3 regions of the Pleomorphomonas sp. PLEO genome follow, and region 1 is predicted to be linked to each of the others. Evidence: predicted binding sites of a transcription regulator. Region 1 holds the regulator's gene; each other region holds the start of a gene.
What was found. The regulator PhoB, encoded in region 1, activates phosphate uptake and scavenging genes when phosphate is short. The targets are predictions, from matches to a motif close to TGTCATNNANCTGTCAT.
Positions count from the first base shown of each region.

Region 2: the regulator PhoB is predicted to act here: its motif matches at 1,966-1,982, upstream of AB6N07_RS12535 (UDP-2,3-diacylglucosamine diphosphatase).
Region 3: the regulator PhoB is predicted to act here: its motif matches at 2,125-2,141, upstream of AB6N07_RS15550 (esterase-like activity of phytase family protein).

Region 1 covers NZ_CP166625.1:595,268-599,816, forward strand. The annotation lists gene pstB (phosphate ABC transporter ATP-binding protein PstB) at 1-582, shown strand, start outside; gene phoU (phosphate signaling complex protein PhoU) at 605-1,312, shown strand; gene phoB (phosphate regulon transcriptional regulator PhoB) at 1,335-2,030, shown strand; gene coaBC (bifunctional phosphopantothenoylcysteine decarboxylase/phosphopantothenate--cysteine ligase CoaBC) at 2,214-3,419, shown strand; gene dut (dUTP diphosphatase) at 3,466-3,912, shown strand; gene cysK (cysteine synthase A) at 4,063-4,549, shown strand, end outside.
Region 2 covers NZ_CP166625.1:2,696,648-2,701,196, forward strand. The annotation lists gene pgi (glucose-6-phosphate isomerase) at 1-921, shown strand, start outside; gene pgl (6-phosphogluconolactonase) at 1,162-1,854, shown strand; gene AB6N07_RS12535 (UDP-2,3-diacylglucosamine diphosphatase) at 2,070-2,873, shown strand; gene AB6N07_RS12540 (glycosyltransferase family 4 protein) at 2,870-3,922, shown strand; gene AB6N07_RS12545 (YjfB family protein) at 4,041-4,229, opposite strand; gene AB6N07_RS12550 (protein phosphatase CheZ) at 4,443-4,549, opposite strand, start outside.
Region 3 covers NZ_CP166625.1:3,358,012-3,362,560, reverse strand. The annotation lists gene gatB (Asp-tRNA(Asn)/Glu-tRNA(Gln) amidotransferase subunit GatB) at 1-513, opposite strand, end outside; gene AB6N07_RS15550 (esterase-like activity of phytase family protein) at 690-2,087, opposite strand; gene gatA (Asp-tRNA(Asn)/Glu-tRNA(Gln) amidotransferase subunit GatA) at 2,189-3,664, opposite strand; gene gatC (Asp-tRNA(Asn)/Glu-tRNA(Gln) amidotransferase subunit GatC) at 3,710-3,997, opposite strand; gene AB6N07_RS15535 (diguanylate cyclase) at 4,439-4,549, shown strand, end outside.

The DNA of each region.
Region 1 (4,549 bases):
GCCCGCGTCGAGGGCACCATTACCCTCGACGATCGCAATATCTATGATCCAGACCTCGACGTGGTCGAGCTCAGAGCACGTGTTGGCATGGTGTTCCAGAAGCCGAATCCGTTCCCGAAATCGATCTTCGACAATGTTGCCTACGGGCCGCGCATCCACGGTCTCGCCCGCTCCAAGGCCGATCTTGAGGAAATCGTCGTCACCTCGCTTCAGAAGGCGTCGCTTTTCAACGAAGTGAAAGATCGCCTCAACGAGCCTGGAACCGGCCTGTCCGGCGGTCAGCAGCAGCGGCTTTGCATTGCGCGCGCCATCGCCGTATCGCCGGAAGTCATCTTGATGGACGAGCCCTGTTCGGCACTCGACCCGATCGCCACCGCCAAGGTGGAGGAGCTGATCGACGAACTTCGCGCCAACTTCACGATCGTCATCGTGACGCACTCGATGCAGCAGGCCGCGCGCGTGTCGCAACGCACCGCCTTTTTCCATCTCGGGCATCTGATTGAAGAAGGCCCCACCGACCACGTCTTCACCAACCCGCTCGAGCAGCGGACGCAAGACTACATTACGGGCCGCTTCGGCTGACCGGAAACGGCAGGAGATTTCCATGGAACATACGGTTTCCGCCTACGACGACGACCTCAAGGCAATCGCACGCATGGTCACCGAGATCGGCGGCCTCGCAGAGCGCGCGGTTGGTGACGCTGTCGAATCGCTGACGCGCCTCGACATTGGCCTCGCGCAACGCGTGATCGCCAACGACAAGGAACTCGACCGGCTTCAGCGCGAGATTGAGGACAAGTCGATCCTGGTGATTGCCCGTCGTCAGCCGATGGCCAGCGACCTCCGAGAAATCGTCGGCGCCATGCGCATCGCCAACGATATCGAACGCGTCGGCGATCTTGCCAAGAACATTGCCAAGCGCGTCGTCGCCATCAACGGCGTCTTCCCGCACAAGCAGCTGATCACCGGTGTCGAGCATCTTTGCGAGATCGCGCTGCAGCAGCTCAAAAAGGTGCTGGACGCCTATGCCAGCCAGGATGACCAGGCGGCCAACGCCGTCCGTCAACGCGACAACGAGATCGACGCGCTCTACACTTCACTGTTCCGCGAACTCCTCACCTATATGATGGAGGATCCGCGAAACCTCACGTTCTGCATCCACCTCTTGTTCTGTGCCAAGAACATCGAGCGTATCGGCGACCACGCAACGAACATTGCCGAATCGGTGCACTATGTGGTGACGGGCCGGTCTTACGAGGATGAGCGGCCGAAAGCCGACACCTCGATCGCCAGTACCATCGCCGGATCCTGAGCTGCGGGAGCTGAAAACGACCATGGCCAAGGTGATGATCGTCGAGGACGAAGAGGCGGTGTCGTTGATGCTGCGCTACAACCTTGAGGCCGAGGGCTTCGAGGTCGAGCAGGCGTTTCGCGGCGACGAGGCCGACATTCGCCTCAAGGAGATCACTCCTGATCTGTTGCTGCTCGACTGGATGCTGCCGGGCCTTTCGGGTATCGAGCTTTGCCGTCGCCTCAGGGCACGACCAGAGACCGAGCGGCTGCCGGTGATCATGCTGACGGCGCGTGGCGAGGAATCGGAACGGGTGCGCGGCCTTGCCACCGGCGCCGACGATTATGTCGTAAAGCCCTTCTCGGTTCCGGAGTTGATTGCCCGCGTCAAGGCGATGCTGAGGCGCGCCAAACCGGAGACGGTATCGAACCTTCTGATGGCCGGTGACATCGAGCTGGATCGGGAGACTCGGCGTGTTCGTCGCTCGGCGCGCGAAATTCATCTCGGACCGACGGAATTCCGCCTGCTGGAATTCCTGATGCAGTCGCCGGGCCGGGTGTTTTCGCGTGAGCAGCTTCTCAACGGTGTTTGGGGTCATGACGTTTACGTCGATGAGCGAACCGTCGATGTCCATGTCGGCCGCCTCAGAAAGTCGATCAACCGCGGTCGCGTCCGTGACCCTATCCGCACGGTGCGCGGTTCCGGCTATTCCTTCGACGAGAAATTCGCGACCAGTTGAAGGTTTGGCGAGCGGGCGGTCTGCCCTCCGCTCGCCAGATCGGCTTCAAGGCGTCTTTGCCTCAAATGGTGTTGAGGGCTTTGGCGGTTGGCTTTCGAAGCCTGCTCAGGCGGCTTCTTGTCGCTTACCTTCCGCGTCCTGATGGTCTAGGTTCCCCTCCGATTATGCAGGAGAGGGCCTGACATGCTGGCGGGCAAGCGCATTCTGATCGTCATTGGTGGCGGTATCGCCGCCTACAAGGTGCTTGAAGTCATTCGGCGCCTCAAAGAACGCGGCGCCGAGGTCCGGGTGATCCTGACGCGCTCGGGCAAGGAATTCGTGACGCCGATGACGGTGGGCGCACTCTCCGGCCAGAAGGTGTTCAGCGACCTGTTCGACCCCACCGAAGAGCAGGATATCGGCCACATCGTGCTGTCTCGCGACACCGACCTGGTCCTGGTGGCGCCAGCTACCGCCAATCTCATCGCCCGCATGGCGAACGGCATTGCCGACGAGCTTGCCACGGCAAGCCTGCTTGCCGCCGCTGCGCCGATCATCATCTGCCCGGCCATGAACCAACGCATGTGGGCGCATCCGGCAACCCAACGGAATGCGGCGCAGCTTGCCGCCGACGGTGTTCGTTTCATCGGCCCGGCCGAAGGGCGAATGGCCGAGCGTGGCGAAGCCGGGGTTGGCCGTCTGTCCGAGCCGATGGAGATCGTCGCCAGCGTGGAGGCCTTTTTTGCCGAAGGCGAGCGGGCAAAGCTGCTCGCCGGCAGGCATGTGCTCGTCACATCCGGCCCGACCATCGAGCCGATTGACCCGGTGCGCTTCATCACCAACCGTTCCTCGGGCAAGCAGGGGCATGCCATTGCCGCCGCCGCCGCGCGAGCCGGCGCCCGAGTAACGCTCATATCCGGTCCCGTCTCCATCCCCGACCCGCTGGGCGTCAGTATCGTCCGTGTCGAAACGGCGCGTGAAATGCTCGACGCGGTGTTCGCCGCTCTGCCGGCCGACGTGGCTGTGATGGCCGCCGCCGTTTCCGATTGGCGGCCGTCGGAAGTCGCAGCTGAAAAGATCAAGAAGGCGGCAGGTGATCCGCCGCCGCTGTCTTTCGTTGAAAACCCAGACATTCTGGCAATGCTGGGCCACGACAGACAAAGGCCGAAATTGGTAGTTGGATTCGCCGCCGAAACGACTGATGTCGAGGCAAATGCTGCCCGCAAGCTTGCTGCCAAGGGAGCCGACTATATCGTTGCCAACGACGTATCCCCGGACAGCGGCGTATTTGGCGGCGACCGCAACAACGTACACATCCTGTCGGCGGCCGGCGTCAGTACCTGGCCAACACTTTCCAAAGATGAGGTCGCTGAACGGCTGATCGCGCTGATCGCCGAGCAACTCGGCTGAGTTTTCGATTCGCATCCGCAACGAACCGTAGTTTCGAGGTTTTCCAATGGTCGATGTCGCCCTTATGCGCCTGCCGCACGCCCAGGACCTGCCGCTGCCGGCCTATCAGAGCGAGGACGCCGCCGGCGTCGATCTGGTCGCCGCCGTCGAACAGCCGCTGACGTTGTCACCGCTCGGCCGGGCTTTGGTGCCAACAGGTCTCGCCATGGCGCTACCCTCAGGCTACGAGGCGCAGGTGCGACCGCGTTCAGGCCTGGCCGCCAAGCACGGCGTCACCGTTCTCAATTCGCCCGGTACTGTTGATGCCGACTACCGTGGCGAGGTGAAGGTAATCCTGATCAATCTCTCAGACACACCTTTCACCATTGTCCGGGGCGAACGTATCGCGCAGATGGTGATCGCGCCGGTGAGCCGCGTCCGCTTTGCCGAAACGGAAGCGCTCGACGCCACGGTCCGCGGAACCGGCGGCTTTGGATCGACGGGACGCTCGTGAAGAGAGAGTAATTATTCCTACCAATTAGCCGTTATTAGGTATCATTTTCCAATCCACTCGTTCGTTACGACCTCGGTTGACTGGTGGCCTTCTGCCGCCGTCGATAGAATGGTGCCAATTCCATAGGGTTCGCAGCAACGAGGACTTCTCATGAGCGATCTTTCCCGCCGCGGTCGCGGCAAGATCTACGCCTCCATCACCGATACCATCGGCGACACTCCGCTTGTGCGCTTCGACAAGCTCGCCAAGGAAAATGGTGTCAAAGCGACCATTCTCGGCAAGCTGGAGTTCTTCAACCCGATTGCGTCGGTCAAGGACCGCATCGGTGTGGCGATGATCGAGGCGCTCGAGGCTCAGGGAAAGATCAAGCCTGGCGAATCCACCCTGATCGAGCCGACCTCGGGCAACACCGGTATCGCACTCGCTTTCGTCGCGGCGGCCAAGGGTTACCGGCTTATCCTGGTCATGCCGGAATCGATGTCCATCGAACGGCGCAAGATGCTGAAGTTGCTCGGTGCGGAACTTGAGCTGACCGAAGCGGCCAAGGGTATGAAGGGCGCCATTGCCAAGGCAGGAGAGCTGGCCGCCAGCATTCCCGGTGCCGTTATCCCCCAGCAGTTCGAAAACCCGGCCAACC
Region 2 (4,549 bases), 2.1 Mb from region 1:
GCGCTCGACAAGGTGGCCGCCTTCGGCATGGACGTGAAGCGCGCCTTCGGCTTCTGGGACTGGGTCGGCGGTCGCTATTCGGTGTGGTCGGCCATCGGTCTGCCGGTGGCCATCGCCGTCGGTTACGATAACTTCGTGGCCTTCCTGGCCGGCGCCCATGAGGTGGACAACCACTTCCGCAGCGCGCCGCTCGAGAAGAATATTCCGGTGATCCTCGGCCTGCTCGGCGTCTGGTACCGTAACGTCTGGGGCTTCTCGACGCATGCCGTGCTGCCCTACGATCAGCGTCTCAGCCGTTTTGCCGCCTATCTCCAGCAGCTCGATATGGAATCGAACGGCAAGGGCGTGCGCACCGATGGCACGCCGGTGCCGCGTGCCTCGGGTCCCATCGTCTGGGGCGAGCCGGGCACCAATGGCCAGCACGCTTTCTACCAGCTGATCCATCAGGGCACCGACGTCATTCCGGCCGACTTCCTGGCCGCCGCCGTGCCGCACGAGCACGTAAGCGACCACCACGCCAAGCTGCTCTCCAACGTGCTGGCCCAGACCGAGGCGCTCATGCTCGGCAAGACCGCCGAGGAAGCCGCCGCCGAGCTGAAGAAGGCCGGCAAGTCGGATGCCGACATCGCCGCGTTGGCGCCGCACAAGGCCTTCCCGGGTAACCGGCCGACCAACACCATCCTCTACCGGACGCTTGATCCGAGGACGCTTGGCCGCCTGATCGCCATCTACGAGCACAAGGTGTTCGTGCAGGGCACCATCTGGGGCGTCAATTCCTACGACCAGTGGGGCGTCGAGCTTGGCAAGGAACTCGCCAACCGTCTTCTGCCAGTCCTCAAGGGCGAGGCCGAGCCGGCGGCGAGCCAGGACGTCTCGACCAAGGGACTGGTTGCGGCCCTCAAGGCGCTGCAGAAGGATTGATCTTCCGTTATGGTCGGCGGCGGTCCGCTGCCGACCTTTTTCCCGTGCTGGTTTACCGCTCAGGTGGTTGACACGGTTTGATAGGGATTGCGGAAAGTCGGCCGGTGCCAACGCCGGCCGATTGTGTATATTTGACTAAGGGGAAACTGGCCGCGACGGTCTTGTCCGAGGTGCCGGCCGACCCGCCGCCAAGCCGACAAAAGCTGGCGGCGCCAAGGGATCGCCGATCTGGAGGAACGGATGTACGAGTTTCAGGAGTTCGAAAATGGGGCAGCGCTCGCCGATGCGTTGACCGTCGAGGTTGCAGGCGCGCTCGCCCACGCCATCCGCCTGCATGGCAAGGCAGCGCTGGCGTTGTCGGGGGGCAAGACGCCGGTGCGCTTCCTCGAGGCGATGTCGCGCTATCGCATGCCTTGGAACGACGTTGTCGTGACGCTGGTCGACGAGCGCTGGGTGCCGGAGACGAACGAACGCTCCAATGCCGGCCTTGCTCGCCGCCACCTTTTGAAGGGGCCGCTCAGCAACATCGAATTCGTCCCGCTCTATCGGCCGGTGCCGACGCCGGAAGAGGCTGTTGCCGAAGTGGGCAAGGCGATCGACGACCTGCCGCTGCCGTTTGCCGCCGTCGTGCTCGGCATGGGTGATGATGGCCATACGGCCTCGTTCTATCCGGGGGCCGACAATCTTGCCGCTGCCAACTCGCCGGACTGTAAGGCGAAGGTGATGGCGATCAACGCCGCGGGGGCGGGCGAGCCGCGTATTACGCTGACGCTGCCGCTGCTGCTCGCCGCCGATGAGATCCTTCTGCACATCGAGGGCGCCGAAAAGCGCGCCGCCTTCGAGAAGGCAGTGGCTGGCGACGACGTGCTGGAGATGCCGGTGCGCAGTCTCCTGAAGTCGGAAAAGCTGGTGAAGGTTCTTTGGTGCCCGTAAGCGCACCGGTTGTTTTTTCGATCGCGCGGCCCGGTCTTGACCGGGCCGTTTTGCTTTTAAAAGCCGCGGAGTGGTGCCACTGGCCGCCGTTTGGAGGCCAATAGGCGTTTCTGTCATAAAACTGAGAAGCTGCCGGGACAAAAGGAGGTATCGGGATTGGCGCGTTGCCATCGATTCCCGCCTCGGAGAAGATGCTGCATGCATCTTTGTTTGCCATGACGGACGCAAATACTACCCGAAGCCTCAGAACGTTGTTCCTGTCCGACATTCATCTCGGTACGCGCGATTGCCAAGCCGATCTTCTGCTGGATTTTATGCGCGTCCACGAGGCGGAGACGATCTATCTCGTTGGTGATGTCATCGACGGATGGCGGATGCGTCGGTCCTGGTTCTGGACGCAGAGCCACAATGACGTCGTCCAGAAGCTGCTGCGCAAGGCCCGAAAAGGCGCGCGCGTCGTCTACATTCCCGGCAACCACGACGAATTCCTGCGAGACTACCTCGGCACGCATTTCGGCGGCGTCGAGGTGATGGATCGCTGCTTGCACGAGGCGGCCGACGGCCGGCGATATCTGGTCATCCACGGCGACCAGTTCGACGTGGTGGTGCGGCATGCCCGCTGGCTCGCCTATCTTGGCGACTGGGCCTATGAAATGGCGCTGTGGACCAACACCTGGGTCAACAAATTCAGGCGCTTCGTCGGGCTGCCCTATTGGTCGTTGTCGGCCTGGGCCAAGCTCAAGGTGAAGAACGCCGTCAACTTCATCGGCGCCTTCGAGGATGCGTTGGCCCATGAGGCGCGGCGCGTCGGCGCCGACGGCGTCATCTGTGGGCACATCCATCATGCGACCATGCGCGACATGAACGGCATCGCTTACATCAATACCGGCGACTGGGTGGAAAGCTGCACCGCCATCGCCGAGAACCACGACGGCAGCCTCGAGATCATTCGCTGGACGCGTCTTGAACATGAGCGCCAGTCGCCGCTGATGCTGTCGCACGCCGAGGCGGCGGAATGACCCGCATCACCGTCGTCACCGACGCCTGGCATCCGCAAGTCAATGGCGTGGTCCGGTCGATCGAGCGCACCAATGCCGAGCTGATCGCCATGGGCGCCGAGGTCACCATGGTGACGCCCGACCTGTTCCGGACGCTGCCGCTGCCGAGTTATCCCGAAATTCGCGTCGCCATTTCGACCTACCGGCGGGTGGCTCGCGAGATCGAGCGCGGCCAGCCGGCCTATGTTCATATCGCGACGGAAGGGCCGCTTGGTCTCAAGGCCCGGAAGTGGTGCCGCCGCCACGGCATGCCCTATACGACCAGCTACCACACCCGCTTTCCCGAATATGTGGCGGCCCGGCTGCCGGTGCCCCAATCCTGGCTCTACGCCTTCGTTCGTCGCTTTCACAACGGTGGCGCTGGCTGCATGGTGGCCACCGATACGCTGGCAGCGGAACTGACGGCCCGCGGCTTCCGCAACCTGATGCGCTGGGGACGCGGCATCGACGCCGACCTGTTCCGGCCGCGACCGGACGAAGAGGGCCTGTTCGACCTGCCGCGTCCGATCTTCATCAACGTGGGACGCCTTGCCGTCGAAAAGAACCTCGAGGCCTTTCTGGCACTCGACCTGCCCGGATCCAAGGTGGTTGTCGGCGACGGTCCGCAGCGGGCAAGTCTCGAAAGACGCTATCCCGACGTCCACTTCGCCGGCGTGATGATCGGCGAGGAGCTCGCTCGCGCCTATGCCTCGGCCGACGTGTTCGTGTTTCCCTCGCGCACCGACACCTTCGGCAACGTGGTTCTGGAGGCGCTGGCTTCCGGCTTGCCAGTCGCCGCCTATCCGGTGATGGGACCGCTCGACATCCTCGGCGACAGCGACGCCGGCATTCTGGACGAAGATCTCCGGGCTGCCTGTCTTGGAGCTCTGGTCATCGACCCGGCAGCTGCGCGCGAGCTGGCGCTTTCGTTCACTTGGCGGCGGTCGGCGATGCAGTTCCTCGACAACATCCGTCTCGCCAACGGTGAGACGCTGGATGAGCCTCCTGTGCTCGTGCCAGTGACGGTCTGAGTTCGGCGGATATCGCAAAAAAAAGCAAAGCCGCCGATGACAGGTTTCTCGGCGGCTTTCGCGTCTCTGAAGTGGTGCACATTCAGGCGTGATTAAACATCTAGGCAAAGAGCTACGGTCAGACGGTCAAGTCCACATAGCTCCCCATGCCCGCCGGTGGAGGGGCAGAGGCTGCCTGCTCGACGGCTTTGCTCATAAGGTCGGCTGCCGATTGGTCCGACTTGAGCGCCATCTTCAACACCGCCGTGCCGATGTCGTTGCCGGTGTTGCCCTGCTGCATGGTAGCGACGGTCGCTGCAACGTCCATTTTCGGTACTCGCGTCTGGTAGGTGGCCCAGCCAGTTGATTGAGCGCCTGAAAGATTGACAAGCTATTATTGAAGCGGCGCGGTTAGGCCGCAAGGCCACAGCGGCGTTGCCGGTCACAGCGGTAGGACCAGGTGCACCCGGAGCGAGTAACACCTAGACGAACGTGTCAAACCGATACCGGGCCACTCTGCGGAAAACTCACGCGATCACATTCAGGAGAATAGCGCCTGCCGCTCGGCCTTGGTCATCCGGGCGAAGGGATCATCGACGTCCTGACCCTTTCGAACGGTGTCCGAAACTTCCTTGAGCGCCTCGATGG
Region 3 (4,549 bases), 2.7 Mb from region 1:
GATCTCCATCAACGCCACGCCCGAACGGTTGAGGTCGACGAAGGACATCGTCGGATGCTGGTCGTGGATCGACTTGCCGGCATCCTGCTCAAGGTGCAGCCGTTCGATGCCGATCTCGACGACGCCCTCAGGCATATCGAGCAGCACCTGTCCCTCACCGACGATCGGCTGCTTGTACTGGCTGATCTGATAGCCCTGCGGCAGATCGGGGTAGAAGTAGTTCTTACGGTCGAACACCGAATAGAGGTTGATCTCCGCCTTGAGGCCAAGGCCGGTGCGAATAGCCTGCGCCACGCATTCCTCGTTGATCACCGGCAGCATGCCCGGCATTGCCGCATCGACAAGCGAGACGTGCATGTTCGGCTCGGCGCCGAACACCGCCGAGGCCCCGGAAAACAGCTTAGCATTGGAGGTGACCTGAGCATGCACCTCAAGGCCGATGACGACCTCCCAGTCGCCGGTGGCGCCCTTGATGAGCTTCTTGGGGTCGGGGGTGCGGACTGCCATGTTCATGGTGGGTCTCTCGGATAGATCAGACGACATCTGTCTGGCGGGATAGCCCGTTTTGCTTCGCAGGTAAACGGGAAAGGCGCGTCATTCCAGCATCCCACCGGTCGGAGATCGACCCGAAAACGACAATGGGCGCCGCGATGACGCGGCGCCCGGTGTCCGTTCTGCTGCGAACAGGATCAATCAAGCGATAGGCGGTAGACCAGCACCATGGTGTCGACATCGGCGTCGGCTTTGTAGTCGGCTCCGACTTGATGCCCCCGCGTGGTCAGGAAGTCGTTGTCGTTGGCGATCAGCACCAGCACGTCCTTGGGATGCTCCGGATCGAACGCCGGCACGATACCCATCGATTCCCACTTTTCCGAAAGGTCGCTGGCGTCATGCGGCGCACCGTTATGGAGGCCCGCCTTGGCCAACTCCGCATTGTCATTCATGTCGATGACGGTCGTGAGCTTCGCAGCGATGACCGACGGATCGAGCTGTCCCTTTGGTGCCACAGGCTTCAGTCCATCGAAATCGGTGCCGGCGATGTTGGTGGCGCCGGTGAAATCGAGAAGATCGACGCGACGGTAGAGCGATGACTCCCCCTTGACGCCCCAACCATTGTTGCTGTCTCGTGAAAGCAGCAGCAACCGGCCATCCGGCAGGATCGACAGCTCAGACTGAGCGGCCACCAGCGTTTTGCCCTCGGCGTCCTTAAATGTCGGCAGGGGCACGACATATTCGGCCTTGAGCTTCAAGGCATCCGGATTGGTCGCATCGTAGACCAGCGCGCGCGTATTGAAGCGGGTCGTCTTCTTTTCGCCGCCATCCTGGCGGGTAGCACTTTGCAGCACCACCGTCAGCTCCTGCGTGGCCGGGTTGAGAGCCATGCCTTCGAAGCCCTGGTTGTTCTGGCGGCCAGTCTCCGGATCCTCCGGGTCGGGCTTGGGCGCGTTGGCACCGGGATTGTTGGACGAGAAGTTGAGCGAGCCCTTGCGCATCGGCAGGAACGCCTGCGGCGGCAGCGTTGCCGAGACCAGTTTGCCTTCACCGGTGAAGTGATAGATAGCCGGGCCGTATTCGTCGGAGATCATCAGCGAACCATCCGGCAAGCGAACAATCGCCTCTGGATCGAGGCTGACCGCGCCGGTGGAAGCGCCAGGAAGGTCGGGGCCATTGTCTTTATTGATGGCAACCGGATCGAGGCCGGTCATCGCTTTGCCGGCCTTGTCGGTGAGCAGGAATGTCTTGTCGAGCGTCAGCTCGGCGGTCGCGGCCTTGCCAATCTCCGGCGCGGCGAAGGACATCGAAAGCACGTTGACGCGCGTGCTGTAGTCCGTCGTACCCTCGACGTTATAACCGCGGTCGGGCAGCAGCAGGAACGACCCCTGGTAGCCCTTGTCCGTCTTCTTCCAATCCAGCACCGACATGCCCGAGCCGGAGCCGAAGGTGTCGCCGAAGCTATCGCGAAGATCAGCCGGCAGACGACCGGCGGCGACAAGCCCTTTGTTGACCGGCAGGTCGGACGCGGCCGAGGCCATGACACCAGTAAGAAGCGTCGCTGCGAAGACAGAAAGGCATGTAAGACTTTTCATGACAACCTCTTTGGTGAAACCATCAAGGTTGTTGGATATGTCGGTTGTTTGACGCTGGTGTGAAGGTCGTGCCCGCTGAGCCGGCACGACCATTTATAATCCTACCACCACTGCGTCGGGCTGAACGTGCCGGCAGCCTTTTCGATCGCCGAACCGAGCGTGAATAGCGTCTCTTCGTCGAACGGCCGGCCGATCAACTGCAGACCGAGCGGCAGCCCTTCGGCGGAGAGGCCGGCGGGCACGGCAAGACCCGGCAAACCAGCCATGTTGACCGTCACCGTGAACACGTCGTTGAGATACATTTCCACAGGATCCGCATCGGCTTTTTCGCCGATGCCGAAGGCCGCCGAGGGCGTCGCCGGCGTCAAGATGGCGTCCACCCCCTGAGCATAGACCGTCTCGAAGTCGCGCTTGATCAGCGTACGCACCTTCTGGGCGCGCAGATAGTAGGCGTCGTAATAGCCGGCTGACAGCACATAGGTGCCGATCAGGATACGGCGCTTTACCTCGGCACCGAAGCCGGCCGCCCGAGTGTTCTCGTACATGTCGAGGATATCGGAGCCCGGCACCCGCAGGCCATAGCGCACGCCATCGTAACGGGCGAGGTTCGAGGACGCCTCGGCCGGCGCCACGATGTAATAGGCCGGCAGGGCATATTTGGTGTGCGGCAGCGAGATATCGACGATCTCGGCCCCAGCCTCGCGCAGGATGTCGATGCCTTTCTGCCAGAGCGCATCGATCTCGGCCGGCACGCCATCGAGCCGATATTCCCTGGGGATGCCGATCCTGAGCCCCTTCACCGACTTGCCTATGGCAGCCTCGTAATCGGGAACGGGAATATCGACCGAGGTGGTGTCCTTGAAATCGACCGAAGCCATCGATTTCAACAGGATCGCCGCGTCGCGAACATCACGCGCGATCGGTCCGGCCTGGTCGAGCGAAGAGGCAAAGGCGACAAGACCCCAGCGCGAGCAGCGACCGTAGGTCGGCTTGATTCCGGCGGTGCCGGTGAAAGCGGCCGGCTGGCGAATCGAACCTCCGGTGTCGGTCGCCGTCGCCCCAAGGCAGAGGCGCGCGGCAACAGCGGCGGCCGAGCCACCCGACGAGCCACCCGGTACCAGATTGACGTCAGAGCCGTTACGCCGCCACGGGTTAACCACCGAACCGTAATAGCTGGTCTCGTTGGACGAGCCCATGGCAAACTCATCCATGTTGAGCTTACCGAGCATGACTGCTCCATCGGCCCAAAGATTGGCCGACACCGTGCTTTCGTAAGGCGGCTCAAAGCCGTCGAGAATATGGCTGCAGGCCTGGGTGTGCACGCCCTTCGTGGCGTAGAGATCCTTGATGCCGAGCGGCAGCCCTTCAAGCGCGCCGGCCTTGCCGGCGGCAATACGCGCATCGGATGCCCTGGCCATGTCACGGGCCTTTTCCGGCGTCTCGGTGACATAGGCGTTGAGTACACGCGCCTTTTCCATGGCGGCGAGATAAGCGTCGGTCAGTTCGACGGCGGTGAAAGTCTTGGCCTTCAGCGCGTCGCGCGCCTCGGCAAGGGTGAGTGCGGTGAGATCGGTCACGGCGGAAATCCCGAAAAGTCTTGAGAAGCTGGTGTCTGGCGGGAGTTACTCGACCACCTTGGGCACCAGGAAGAAATGGTCCTCGGAAACGGGCGCATTGCTCGTCACCGCCACGGCATCCTCGCCATCGGTGACCACGTCCTGCCGGCGACGCATCTTCACCGACACGACCGAGGTCATCGGGTCGATACCGGCCACGTCGACCTCGTTCAGTTGCTCGACGAATCCGAGGATGGAATTGAGCTCATTGGTCATGCGCTCCGCCTCGTCATCGGTGACCTTGATCCTGGCGAGACGCGCAACGCGGCGCACGGTAGCCGTATCCACGGACATGTAGATTCCCTCGAACAGACTGGAATGTCCCGCGTATAGCACCGGTCGCGGCCAGGAGCCACCCGCTTCCTCATGCTCCGACGTCATGGCGAACAATTTGGCGGCAGACGAACCGGTGAGTCGCACCGCTTAGTCCCTGCAACCTCAAAGGGAGACGGTCGGATAGCACCGAGGCGTTGAACCGAGCCGGAGGGCTAGCAAGCCGGTGCGGTCGCGGCGGCCCTTTTCTTGTCGTTTAACACATTGATCTATCGCAATATTTTAATTCTACGACATAGAGACTGCGTTTTTGCGGGAAATCATCCTGGTGAAGTTCTGCTTAATGAACCGAATTTGGCGGGAATCCGTTGTTTTTTCATTGATGAATTCGACAAAAACAGTTTATGAGTTCCGCACTTTTCGGGGGTGGCTTGGCCACCTTTCAGGTACACCAAGCTCATTATGCACATCGTGCTCGTCGACGGCAGTCGTACCGGACTGATGATCCTGCAGAGGATGCTTGAACCTCGTGGTGACGACGTCGCCTATTTCACCGACGGTCGCGAGGCGCTT